DNA from 4 places in the Serratia sp. GW822-FHT06E05 genome. Region 2 is predicted to be linked to each of the others. Evidence: predicted binding sites of a transcription regulator. Region 2 holds the regulator's gene; each other region holds the start of a gene.
The links. Region 2 encodes LexA, which represses DNA repair genes until DNA is damaged. Its sites were predicted from a motif close to TNCTGTATGTACATACAGNA; they were not measured.
Positions count from the first base shown of each region.

Region 1 (3,133 bases), on a different contig from region 2:
TTGATAAGCCGTGATGCGGTGACCAAATGAGCGGCTACAGATGATCTGCTGTTTGGTGGGCGCAAACTCATCCAAGGCCAAACAGGATTCGCCGCGCAATTCACGAACCGTACGTTCGAGTACCACATTAAAGTGTTTACGGATCACCCAGGTTGAACAGTCAGCAAGCTGTAGCGCCGTTTCGATCCCCATAAAGCTGAGCTTCTTGCCGATGCGGCGGCCCACGCCCCACACCTCGTCCACCGGCACTAACGCCAGCAGTTTTCGCAGACGCTCAGGATCGGACAACTCAACAACGCCCCCCGTTTGACGCCACTTCTTTGCCGCAAAATTGGCGATCTTCGCCAGTGTCTTGGTTTGCGCGATACCCACGCCAACGGTTAACCCGGTATTCTTTAACACCCGATCGCGCATTTGATGGCCAAAGGTGCTCAGCGGAAGGCTACTACTCAGGCCAGACACATCGATAAAAGCTTCATCGATGGAGTATATCTCTACGACAGGGGCCATCTCGATTAGCGTCAGCATCACCCGATGGCTGAGATCGGCATAAAGCGTATAATTCGAGCTGAAAACGCTGACCTGCTGGCGCCGTAATTGCTCTTTGATTTTGAAGTAAGGCGCCCCCATTTTGATGCCCAGCGCTTTGGCTTCCGCCGAAAGTGAAATAACGCATCCGTCATTGTTTGAAACGACGACGATCGGTTTGCCCTTAAGATCTGGCCGAAAAACAGTCTCGCAGGACGTGTAGAAGCTGTTGACGTCAACAAGTGCGAACATGTCGGTTTGATTTCAAGGTAAATGTCACAACGCCAAAGATTTCCAGCTCTTCTTCGGCCTGGAAAACGATCGGAGAATAATCCGTATTATGAGGCACCAGCTGAATACGTGGATGGGTTTGCAGCTCCTTCACGGTAAATTCGCCGGCCACTGCCGCTATGACGATGTCGCCATGAACGGCGGTCAAGGAACGATCAACCACCAGTAAGTCACCGTGGCTGATACCTGCGCCGATCATCGAATCACCACTGACCCGGACAAAGTACGTCGCACTGGGGTGTTTCACCACCAGCTTATTCAGGTCGAGACTGTCTTCGACATAGTCCTGAGCCGGGCTGGGAAAACCGCAGGGGACTCGCTCCATAAAGAGGGGAAGTAATAAACCGGGAGTGAGCTGACTGGGGTGAATAAACTGCATCATGGCGGATCCGAATAACTGTATTTATATACAGTATCCATGATCGGCAGCAACGATCAAGCGGCGTATAATAAAATTCCTGAAAGCAGTTGAAGCATCAGGCAATTTAAATTGGCTTACCTGCCCCGTCGCTAAACACGCTTTGGGGCAACGGAATAAAACCAGGTCAAAGGCAACGGCCTGAGGAGCCTGGCTTGTGTCGTTTTAGTTTTACTCGTAATTCACAATCACCTGATTGCTGATCACGCGCAGCGGCGGATTCAGGCTGCCGCGCGCCTGCACGTAGTAAACAAAGCGCAGCTCGGCGTTCGCCGGTTCCCCTTTCAGCCCGGTGCTGCTACCGCTGCCGCCGCCCAACACAATGCAGCGCGTCAGGGTGCAAAGCTGCGCCTGCATGCCCGCCGGCTCATCGGCCAGCAGCCGGTAACGCCAGCTTACGCTGGTGATGCGGGCATTGGCGTCCGGCAACGCATTGGGGGCGCGTAACCCCGGCGATTCCCCCCGCTCACCACCATATTCCAGCGTTGCGCCGACGCTGTCGGCTACCCAAGAACCGGATGCTGCCTGCACGCTCAACGGCGCTAACAGGCAAATTAACGCCAGACGGTGTTTCATTATGCGGCCCCAATGGTGGAGGTCATGCGGATTTGGCGGTCGTCATTGATCTCCAGATTCGACAACACCACCATCTGCGGCAAGCTGCGACGCAGGAAACGCGCCAGCAAGGCCCGCAGTGCGTGATTCACTAACAGTACCGGCGGCGCGCTGAGCATTTCCTGCCGCTGCAACGCCTGTTTGGCCTGATCCAACAAACGATCCGCCAGGCCCGGTTCCAAACCGCCGCCGCCCTGCAGCGCTTGCAGTAACAGACGCTCGAGCTGGGTATCCAGGCCGATCACCTGAATTTCACCGTTGCCCGGGAACCACTGTTGGGTGATCGCCCTTCCCAGCGCCACGCGCACCACGGTGGTCAGCTCATAAGGGTCGGTTTGTGATGGGGCATGCTCCGCCAGCGTTTCAATAATGGTGCGCATATCGCGGATGGAAACCCGTTCCGCCAGCAGGTTCTGCAACACCTTGTGCAGCGTAGTCAGGCTTACCACGCCCGGCACGAAATCTTCGGTCAGCTTCGGCATGTCCTGTGCGACGCGATCCAGTAATTGCTGGGCTTCCTGTCGGCCAAACAGCTCACTGGCAAACTGGCCAATCAAATGATTAAGGTGCGTCGCGACCACCGTGCTGGCTTCCACTACGGTGAAGCCCTGGATCTGCGCCTGCTCGCGCAGCGCGCTGTCAATCCATACCGCTTCCAGCCCAAACGCCGGATCGGTGGTTTTATCCCCCGCTAACTCGCCCACCGCATTGCCTGGGTTAATTGCCAGCCAGCGGCCCGGTTGCGCTTCGCCACTGCCGATTTCTACGCCCTTCATCAAAATACGGTAGCTGGCCGGCGGCAGTTCCAGGTTGTCGCGGATATGCACCACCGGTGGCAAATAGCCCATCTCCTGCGCGAATTTTTTACGGATGCCGCGGATACGGCCCAGCAATTCACCATTCTGTTGGAAATCCACCATCGGGATCAGCCGGTAACCGACCTCCATCCCCAACGGATCTTCCAGCTGCACGTCAGACCAACTGGCTTCCACCGCCTGCGGATTATCCTGCGTGACCGGCACTTCCTGCACTTTGGGCGCTTGCTGATCGCGCCCGCGCAGCCACCAGGCCAACCCTAACAGAGCGGCGGTAAACAGCAGGAATACCAGGTTCGGCATCCCCGGGACCAGCCCAAGCAGGCCGAGCACCGCGGCGCTGAGCAACATAACCCGCGGGTTGTTGAACAGTTGGCCAACCATCTGCTCGCCAACGTCCTGATCGGTCGCCACGCGAGTCACGATCACGCCGGCGGCGGTCGAAATCACCAACGCCGGGATCTGC
Region 1 is NZ_JBXALM010000002.1:304,960-308,092, forward strand. It holds gene umuC (translesion error-prone DNA polymerase V subunit UmuC) at 1-780, opposite strand, end outside; gene umuD (translesion error-prone DNA polymerase V autoproteolytic subunit) at 764-1,198, opposite strand; gene AC1RKC_RS09045 (flagellar protein FlhE) at 1,409-1,813, opposite strand; gene flhA (flagellar biosynthesis protein FlhA) at 1,813-3,133, opposite strand, start outside.
Region 1: the regulator LexA is predicted to act here: its motif matches at 1,215-1,234, upstream of umuD (translesion error-prone DNA polymerase V autoproteolytic subunit).

Region 2 (3,133 bases):
AATATGAATACAAAACATTAGTTAATTTTATGATAACGTCTCATTGTGAGCCGTTGGATCCGCGGCAAACCAGGTACCGCGCAGCCTGTGGCGGTGCCAAATCCAGCCGAGCGCGATGCCTCGCAGAGAAAGAAAGACCGCCAGCGCCAGCCATAAACCATGATTGCCCAAGACGGGTACGGTCAGCAGCGTTAAACCATAGCCGGCCGCTGCCACTGCCATGCTGTTGCGCATTTCTGCTCCTCGGGTGGCGCCAATAAACATGCCGTCCAGCAAATAGCACCATACGCCCACCAATGGCAGCACCACCTGCCACGGCAGATAGTGGCCGGCCAGCGCACGCAGTTCCGGTAACGAGGTCAAGGCGGCGATAATATGCTGACCGGCAACGGCATAAACCAGGCCAAAGGCCAACGCGACCAGACAGGCTTGTCGGCAAGCCGCACGCCACACCTTGCGCAGTTGGCTATCGTCACGCGCGCCATAGGCATGGCCAGAATGCGCTTCAACCGCGTAGGCAAAACCGTCGAGCGCATAGGCGGTAAAGGTCAGTAAGTTCATCAGCACCGCATTCACTGCCACTACTTCGCCGCCAAGCCGGGCACCGAAGATGGTCAAAGAAGCGAAGCACAGCTGCAGCAGCAGGGAACGCAGCATAATATCGCGGTTCAGCGCCAGCAAACGCCGCAGGTTACCGCGCCAGGCAGTGCGCAGCATCGGCATGGAAATGCCACGTAGGCGCATGACCCGCCAGGACAGCCATAAGCCCAGCAGCAGCGTGGCATACTCAGAAATAGCTGTCGCCGTCGCCGCACCTTGCACGTTCCAGCCCAGCCCCATCACCAGCCAGATATCCAGTACAATATTCAATAAGTTGCCGACAATCAGCAGGATCACCGGCGCACGTACGTATTGCACGCCAAGCAGCCAGCCCAGGATAACCATGTTCGCCAATGCCGCCGGCGCGCTCAACCAGCGGATCTCGAGGAATAATCGGGCCTGCTCCAGCACCGCCTCGTCGCCACCGACGATTTTCAGCGCCAGTTCGATCAGCGGATGGCGCAGCAAGACAATGGCCACACCGGCCAACGCCGCCAGCAGCAGCGGTTGCATAAAGGCGCGCGCCAATCCCTGTGGGTTTTGTGCGCCCAGAGCCTGTGCAGTCAGACCGGTGGTGCTCATACGCAGGAACAACAACAGCATGAACAGGAAGCTGGTCGCCATCGCTCCCACCGCCACACCACCCAGATAAACAGGGCTGTCGAGGTGACCGATCACTGCGGTATCCACCAGCCCAAGCAACGGCACGGTGATATTGGAGAAGATCATTGGCAGCGCCAGGCGCCACAAGGCTTTATCGGTATCGCTGGTGAAGGCGGAGAGCAGGCGCATAGTGAAATGTTCCCGTGGCAATGCGGTTTTAATCGGTCAGAAATGATATCGCCCCAGAGCTGGGGCGATTTAAATCAAAGGGCAGCGTGCAGGCTTATGGGTTAAACCCAGTCGCCGTTGCGGATCACGCCGACCGCCAAGCCTTCAATGGTGAAGTTCTGCTGACGCAGATCAACCACAATCGGCTGGAATTCACTGTTTTCCGGTAGCAGCTCAACCACGTTACCGTGCTTTTTCAGCCGCTTGACCGTAACTTCATCTTCGATGCGCGCCACAACCACCTGGCCATTACGCACGTCCTGAGTTTTATGCACCGCCAACAGGTCACCGTCCAGAATACCGATATCACGCATCGACATGCCGTTAACCCGCAGCAGGAAATCCGCGCTCGGTTTGAACAGTGAAGGATCCACCTTGTAGTGACCTTCGATATGCTGCTGTGCCAGCAGCGGCTCACCGGCAGCCACGCGGCCAATCAGCGGTAAACCCTCTTCATCTTCCATCAGCAACCGAATGCCGCGCGAAGCGCCGGAGACGATTTCGATGACGCCTTTACGCGCCAGCGCTTTCAGATGTTCTTCTGCGGCATTTGGCGAACGGAACCCCAGACGCATGGCGATCTCGGCACGCGTCGGCGGCATGCCAGTGGACGAAATATGATCGCGAATCAGATCATAGACCTCTTGCTGTCTGGTAGTTAGTGCTTTCATTCCGCCCCCTGTTTGTTTATACAGTCTTGCTGTGAGTATATACAGGTAAGTGCGGCTTGGGAACCGAAGAATGAATAAAAATCAGGGATTAGCGACCCGGATCGCAACGAGCTTGCTCTGCTCAGACAAAGTGCTGCCACAGCACCGCGGCCCAAACAAACAGCGCCAAAATAACCGCCAGCAAAACTGCCGCCGACCCCATATCCTTGGCCCGGCCGGACAGCTCGTGATACTCGGTCCCCACCCGGTCAACAATCGCCTCAATTGCGCTGTTGAGCATCTCGACAATCATCACCAGCACCACCGACCCAATCAGTAAAATGCGCGCTATCGCACCCACGTCCAGCCAAATCGCCAGTATGATAGCCAGCACGGTCACCACCAACTCCTGGCGGAACGCCGCTTCGTGCTGCCAGGCAGCGGAAAAACCTTTATAAGAGTAGCCGGCGGCTTTAATAATACGGGTCAGGCCGGTTGCTTGGTTCGTCATGTTTTTAGTGCCTTTCGCAGAGGTAAGTCATAATTAAACAGTCTAGGCCAGGAAGCGCTCACGGCTCCCGGTTTTCCAACACCACAGATCTGCTACCCGGTTTCTGGTATGCTTGCGGCGCATTGCTAACAAGAGGCTTCACGTTGTTATGTCAGGTTGGCGTAAAATTTATTATAAACTATTGAATTTACCACTCAAATTGTTGGTAAGAAGTAAGGTTATCCCTTCAGATCCGGTCACGGAGTTAGGGTTGGATCCCTCACGGCCGATTTTGTATGTTTTACCTTATAATTCCAAGGCGGATTTACTGACGCTGCGCACCCAGTGCCTGGCGCAGGATTTGCCCGATCCTCTCGAACCGCTGGAAATAGACGGCACCGTGCTGCCCAGCCACGTGTTTATTCACGACGGCCCGCGCGTATTCCGCTACTACACGCCGAAAGAAGAGTCGGTAAAACTGTTCCACGACTATCTGGATCTGCACCGCAGTAACCCGGATCTCGATATTCAGATGCTGCCGGTTTCGGTGATGTTTGGCCGC
Region 2 is NZ_JBXALM010000003.1:399,628-402,760, forward strand. It holds gene dinF (MATE family efflux transporter DinF) at 28-1,392, opposite strand; gene lexA (transcriptional repressor LexA) at 1,494-2,102, opposite strand; gene AC1RKC_RS11870 (diacylglycerol kinase) at 2,224-2,592, opposite strand; gene plsB (glycerol-3-phosphate 1-O-acyltransferase PlsB) at 2,741-3,133, shown strand, end outside.

Region 3 (3,133 bases), on a different contig from region 2:
GCCATCTGACGCCGCAATCGGCCTTGTTCCGCCATGCCATTCGCATGTCTGTGGTGCTGTGTATTGGTTATGCCTTTATTCAATTTACAGGGATGCAGCATGGTTATTGGATCCTGTTAACCAGCCTGTTTGTCTGCCAACCCAACTACAACGCTACTCGCCGCAGGCTGGCATTGAGGATAATCGGCACACTGGCCGGTATTCTTGTCGGGCTGCCAATCCTCTATTTTGTGCCCTCGGTGGAAGGCCAACTGGTGCTGATTGTGATTAGCGGCGTTTTGTTTTTTGCTTTTCGCACCGTGCAGTACGCACATGCCACCATGTTTATCACCCTGCTGGTATTGCTGTGCTTTAACCTACTGGGCGAAGGTTTCGAAGTCGCCGCACCGCGCGTATACGACACGCTTTTGGGTTGCGCCATCGCTTGGGCCGCGGTCAGCTTTATCTGGCCTGACTGGAAATTCCGTCAATTGCCGACGGTGGTCAGTAAAACGCTGAACGCTAATTGCCGTTATCTTGATGCCATTCTGGTGCAATACCATCAGGGCAAAGACAACGGCCTTGCGTATCGTATTGCTCGTCGGGATGCGCACAACAGTGATGCAGAGCTGGCATCGGTGATTTCAAATATGTCTGCCGATCCCAAGGCTAATAAGGCTATTCAGGACGCTGCATTCCGCCTGCTTTGTTTGAACCACACCTTATTGAGCTATATCTCTGCGCTCGGTGCACACCGTGAACGCCTGAATAACCCTGCGACCTTGGATCTGCTGAATGATGCCGTTTGCTATGTCGATGGTGCCCTGCACCAGGAGGAGCAGGACAACCGGCGCATCACTCAGGCATTAGAAAGCTTGGCAGAACGTATTCAACACGCAACGCCGGAGCCGGAAAGTAAAGATCAATTGGTACTGCAGCAGATTGGGTTGGTGATTGAACTCTTGCCGGAACTGACGATGCTTAATACGCAAATAGGTAAATCGGCATAATCATTCGGGGCTATTTATCAGGCCCCTTATTGTTGGATTGTGACCGTGGCTCAGCAACATCATGGTACGTTCGAACCATTGCGTCAGTTCACTGCGCAATTGCGAAGGCAAGGCCGCATGATGGTAACCGGCAATGGCCCCACCCAATGATAGCAGCACCCGTAGCCCTAAATTCTTTTGCTGTTGCAACAGCCTCAGATAGCTGCGCTTAGCCCCATTGAGTCGTAAATCATAAACATTACGAATACCGGCTCGCCACAGCAGGCGCTCCATATTGATGTCGATATTCGGTAAGGTTTTTAATCGACTCTGATTGTCAGCTTTAACCTCAAGCTCCCGCCGCGCCTCCCGGATGGCTTGCCAGGCCAATCCTATCAGCTCCTCCCTGTCTCGCCACATGGCTTCATCCACCCAGTAATAGCGCATGGTAATTGGCACCCCGCGTTTGGAGTAGACCATATTGACCATGCCGCGCGAACGGAAGACAGATTCCAGCCCTTCCGTAGCGCGGAGATAAAGCTCTCCTTCGGCGATCACGGCAAACATGATGCCGTCAGCCAGTATGCCATAGCCTCCGAACTGTGAGCGTGTGGTGATACCGCCCAATGCGTAAAAACAGGCTTTGGCCTGTGCGATCCTTCCCGTTGATGTCCCTTTCATAACGTTCTCCTGGTGTAGGTTACCGTTCTATCATTTCCCGTATCAATGAAATAAAACTAACGCGAACAAGTAATTAGAAAAATACGCACTATCCGTGGTCATGCCAATCATAAAAGTTGATCGTATAAAAAATGATCGCGATTATGCGAGGTGCCACGAAGATTTGGGTTGATCTTAATGGCAACTGGATGTACTGTATAAACATACAGTGACACTACGGGCGGGATACTTTATGCGTACTCAATCACTCTACAAAACCCATTTCAGCCACACCTCTTTTGCGGTGAACAATGCTGCAGAAAACACAGATGCCGGCAACAAGAATGGCCTTATCAGTGAACTTGTTTACAACGAGCATCAGCCCGCAGTGGCGCAACTGTTGCTGCCTTTGCTACAGCAGTTGGGCATGCAGTCGCGCTGGTTGTTATGGCTGACTCCACAGCAAAAGCTGAGCAAACGGTGGCTACAGCAGTCCGGCCTGCCGGTTGGGAAAGTGGTGCAGCTGAGCCAAATCAGTCCGCTGGACACTGTCGAAGCGATGGAAAAAGCGTTACTGACGGGAAATTACAGTGTCGTACTCGGCTGGCTGCCCGATCTTACAGAAGAAGATCGTCTAAAATTAAGACGTGCGGCAGAATTAGGTAACGCTTATGGGTTCATTATGCGTCCTCAACGTGACATAAACCCGGTTCACGGACAGTGTTCCACCCTAAAAATTCACTCTTCTTTGTATCATTAAGTAAATTTAGGATTTTTCCCATCATTTTCATCATTCTTCAAGGGAACCTTTATGGGATCAGGGGCAAAGCGAGTGCGGCTGCGGTTCCGCGCCCCAAAACGAACGTCAAAATGCTCGTTTTTTTGCCGGTTAATGTTAGTAAATATGTACGATTCCGCGTTTTTTTTTAGAGCTTTATCACATCACACTTGTAACTTTCGCGCCACGTTGTAGACTTTACATCGCCAAGGTTGCTCTATAACGCCAGATAAACTGGCCGAGTAACAAACGAGGGCTCAAACCTTGGCGAAGGAATTTAACCAAGGGCTTAAAACAGCTTTAAAGCTCATTGCCTATTTGGATGATAACGAGGCGCAAAATGAAAAAGACAGCTATCGCATTAGCAGTGGCACTGGCTGGTTTCGCTACCGTAGCGCAAGCCGCCCCAAAAGATAATACCTGGTACACCGGTGCTAAACTGGGCTGGTCCCAGTACCATGACACTGGTTTCTACGGCAACGGTTACCAGAATGGTATCGGCAATGGTCCGACCCATAAAGATCAACTGGGTGCTGGCGCGTTCCTGGGTTACCAGGCGAACCAATACCTGGGCTTCGAGCTGGGCTATGACTGGCTTGGCCGTATGCCTTACAAAGGCAGCGTGAACAACGGTGCTTTCAAAGCACAGGGCGTTCAACTGGCAGCTAAACTGAGCTACCCAATCATCGACGATCTGGACATCTACACTCGTCTGGGTGGTATGGTA
Region 3 is NZ_JBXALM010000001.1:1,035,290-1,038,422, forward strand. It holds gene yccS (YccS family putative transporter) at 1-989, shown strand, start outside; gene AC1RKC_RS04990 (TfoX/Sxy family DNA transformation protein) at 990-1,649, opposite strand; gene sulA (SOS-induced cell division inhibitor SulA) at 1,882-2,388, shown strand; gene ompA (porin OmpA) at 2,747-3,133, shown strand, end outside.
Region 3: the regulator LexA is predicted to act here: its motif matches at 1,841-1,860, upstream of sulA (SOS-induced cell division inhibitor SulA).

Region 4 (3,133 bases), on a different contig from region 2:
GCGCCCCTTTTTTTATCGGTTATTTGGCCTGGCGAAAGTTTTTCGCATCGGCCGGTGAGTTGACCATCACCCCGTCTACCCCAAGCGCCAGCGCCTGCTGGTAGTCTGCCGGGGTGTTGATACCAAACAGAATGATGTGCGCCGGGCCTTGTGAACGGAAGCAGTCGATCGATTCTTTATCCCAGGTCAGAAACGCCTTGGAGCGCCCCTCGCCCAAGGTAAATTTCTCCACCACTTCCACTTCCCGTTTCAGTTCCAACCCGTACCAGCGTGGCTTCTGGTTATCCGGCTTCAGTTCGCACAGGTGTGACAGGCTGATATTCGCCAGCAGGTCGCGGGTTTCATCGCGGGTTTCGAAACGCTTGATAGCCGGCGGTAGCGCCTGCAAATATTTGGCATCGGTGGAGTAAACGCGGGTGCGGTTCAGGCTGTCGGTTTTTTCCAGGGTTGCCAGCAAGGTTTTACCGAACTGGGCCGGATTGGCATCCGGTGACTTGATGTCCAGATAGAAATTGACCTTGGGGAAGTCGTTGAGTATTTCATCCAGCCGAGGAATGCCAATGCCTTTCCCCCGGAACGGGTGCGTTTCCCCTTTGGCGAATGACCAGCCGGCGTCAACTTTCGCCAGTTGTTCGGCGGTGTAAGCGGAGACCAGGCCCTGTTGGTTGGTCAGCGCTTTCAGGTCTGAGGGACGGTATAGCACGATAACGCCGTCTTTGGATTCCTGCAGCGTGATCCAAATGGCGTCGGCGCCGTTTTTCAGTGCGGTTTCAATTGCGACGCGAGTGTTTTCAGGTGCGTCGGCAGTGCCACCGCGGTGCGCAATAATGGCAGGGGCTGCGCTCGCGGCAAGGGATATCAGGGATAATGCTGAAGCGAATAAATAGACCGATAATGCTTTCATGTAGGGCACCTTCCTGTGCAAGGTTTATTGTTATCAATAACTGAGGCGATTAATTTGCCACAGCGTACTATTCAAAAATTACGCTTTTTTAACAAGTCGAAGATAATTGGGTGAAACCCTGTTTTATCCGAGCTGATCCGAGTTTTGCCGAGGCTTGAGCTTTCCATTATTGGCTGTATACTTATACAGTGTTATTGGAGGGGCGATGCGTAAAATCATTCATGTCGATATGGACTGCTTCTTCGCGGCGGTAGAAATGCGCGACGATCCCAGCCTGCGCGATATTCCGTTGGCGATTGGCGGCAGCGCCGACCGGCGTGGGGTGATCAGCACCGCCAACTATCCTGCACGTCGCTATGGCGTACACAGTGCCATGTCGACGGCGATGGCGCTCAAGCTTTGCCCGCACCTTAAGCTGCTGCCCGGCCGCATGGCGGCGTACAAGGAAGCCTCGCTGCATATCCGTGAAATTTTTGCCCGCTACACCCCGTTGATCGAACCGCTGTCTCTGGATGAAGCCTATCTGGACGTCACTGACTGCAGCCAGTGCAACGGCTCGGCGACGCTGATCGCCGAACAAATCCGCCAGGCGATAGCCGATGAACTGAACCTCACCGCGTCTGCCGGTGTCGCGCCCATCAAATTCCTCGCCAAAATCGCCTCGGAGCTGAATAAGCCGAACGGCCAATACGTCATTACCCCGGCGCAGGTTCCCGCGTTTTTACAGCAACTGCCGTTGAGTAAAATCCCAGGCGTGGGAAAAGTGACCGCCAAACGGTTGGAAGAAGTGGGATTGATCACCTGCGCCGACGTGCAGCAGTACGATCTGGCAGCGTTGTTAAAGCGCTTTGGCAAATTTGGCCGCGTACTTTGGGAACGCTGTCAGGGCATCGATCTGCGTGAGGTTTCGCCAGAGCGGCTGCGCAAGTCGGTGGGGGTAGAACGCACGCTGGCGGAGGACATTCATGCCTGGGAAGAGTGCGAAGCGCTGATCGTCGACAAACTGTATCCGGAGCTGGAAATGCGCTTGCGCAAGGTAAAACCGGATCTGCATATCGCCCGCCAAGGCGTAAAGCTGAAGTTTCAGGATTTCCAGCAAACAACCCAAGAACACGTTTGGCCAGTACTGAATAAAGAGGATTTGATCAATGTAGCGCGTCAGGCATGGAGCGAAAGGCGCGAAGGGCGTGGGGTGCGGCTGGTAGGCTTGCACGTGACGCTGCTGGATCCGCAGCTTGAGCGCCAGCTGTTGCTGCCGTGGGAATAACAAGGGCGCAATGCAATATTGCGCCCTTGCTTGCACAGCCCGGTATTTTTTAGGGTTCAGCACACCGAACCCGGCAAATTACGCGCGCTCTGGGATAGCCTTCAGCAGTGCCGTCAGCAGTTTCCAGTACAGGCCCACGCTTTCGATATGCACTTGCTCATCCGGCGAGTGTGGCCCGGTGATGGTCGGCCCAATCGACACCATATCCATATTCGGGTACGGCTTTTTAAACAGGCCGCATTCCAGCCCCGCGTGGATCACCATGATGTTTGGCGTCTTGTTGAACAGATCCTGATAGATCTCGCGTACCAAATGCATGACCGGTGAGTCAGCGTCCGGTTGCCAGCCAGGGTAGCCGCCTTTCGGGGCCACTTTGGCGTTGGCCAACTGGCCCAGCGCGGTCAGCATGCCGACCACGTAATCTTTACCGCTGTCGATCAACGAACGGATCAGGCAGATGATTTCTGCTTCGCTGTCGCTGGTGGTCACTACGCCCACGTTCAGTGAGGTTTCCACCACGCCTTTCACCGCGTCGCTCATGCGGATCACACCGTTTGGCGTGCCGTTGAGCAGTGCCAGGAAACGCTGTTGGCTGTCTGCGGTCATGGCCTGAGACGTGCTGGTGGTTGGCTCCAGCAGAACGGTGATGTTCTTTTCTTTAGCGGACAGCTCATTTTGCAGGGTGGCCAGGAACGCCTGGCTCAGTGCTTTGAGCTCATCGGCCTTAGCTGCCGGTACGGCAACCACGGCAGAAGCTTCACGCGGGATGGCGTTGCGCAGGGTGCCGCCGTTCAGGTCCAGTACGCGCAGATTCAACGCCGCGGCATTATCGAACAGGAAGCGCGCCAGCAGTTTGTTGGCGTTGCCCAGACCGACGTGAATATCCGCGCCGGAGTGGCCGCCTTTCAGGCCTTTGATCGTCAGCTTCAGGGTCTGGTAACCGGCCGGTACGGCTTCACGCT
Region 4 is NZ_JBXALM010000012.1:70,229-73,361, forward strand. It holds gene AC1RKC_RS22100 (glycerophosphodiester phosphodiesterase family protein) at 20-904, opposite strand; gene dinB (DNA polymerase IV) at 1,110-2,171, shown strand; gene pepD (beta-Ala-His dipeptidase) at 2,250-3,133, opposite strand, start outside.
Region 4: the regulator LexA is predicted to act here: its motif matches at 1,076-1,095, upstream of dinB (DNA polymerase IV).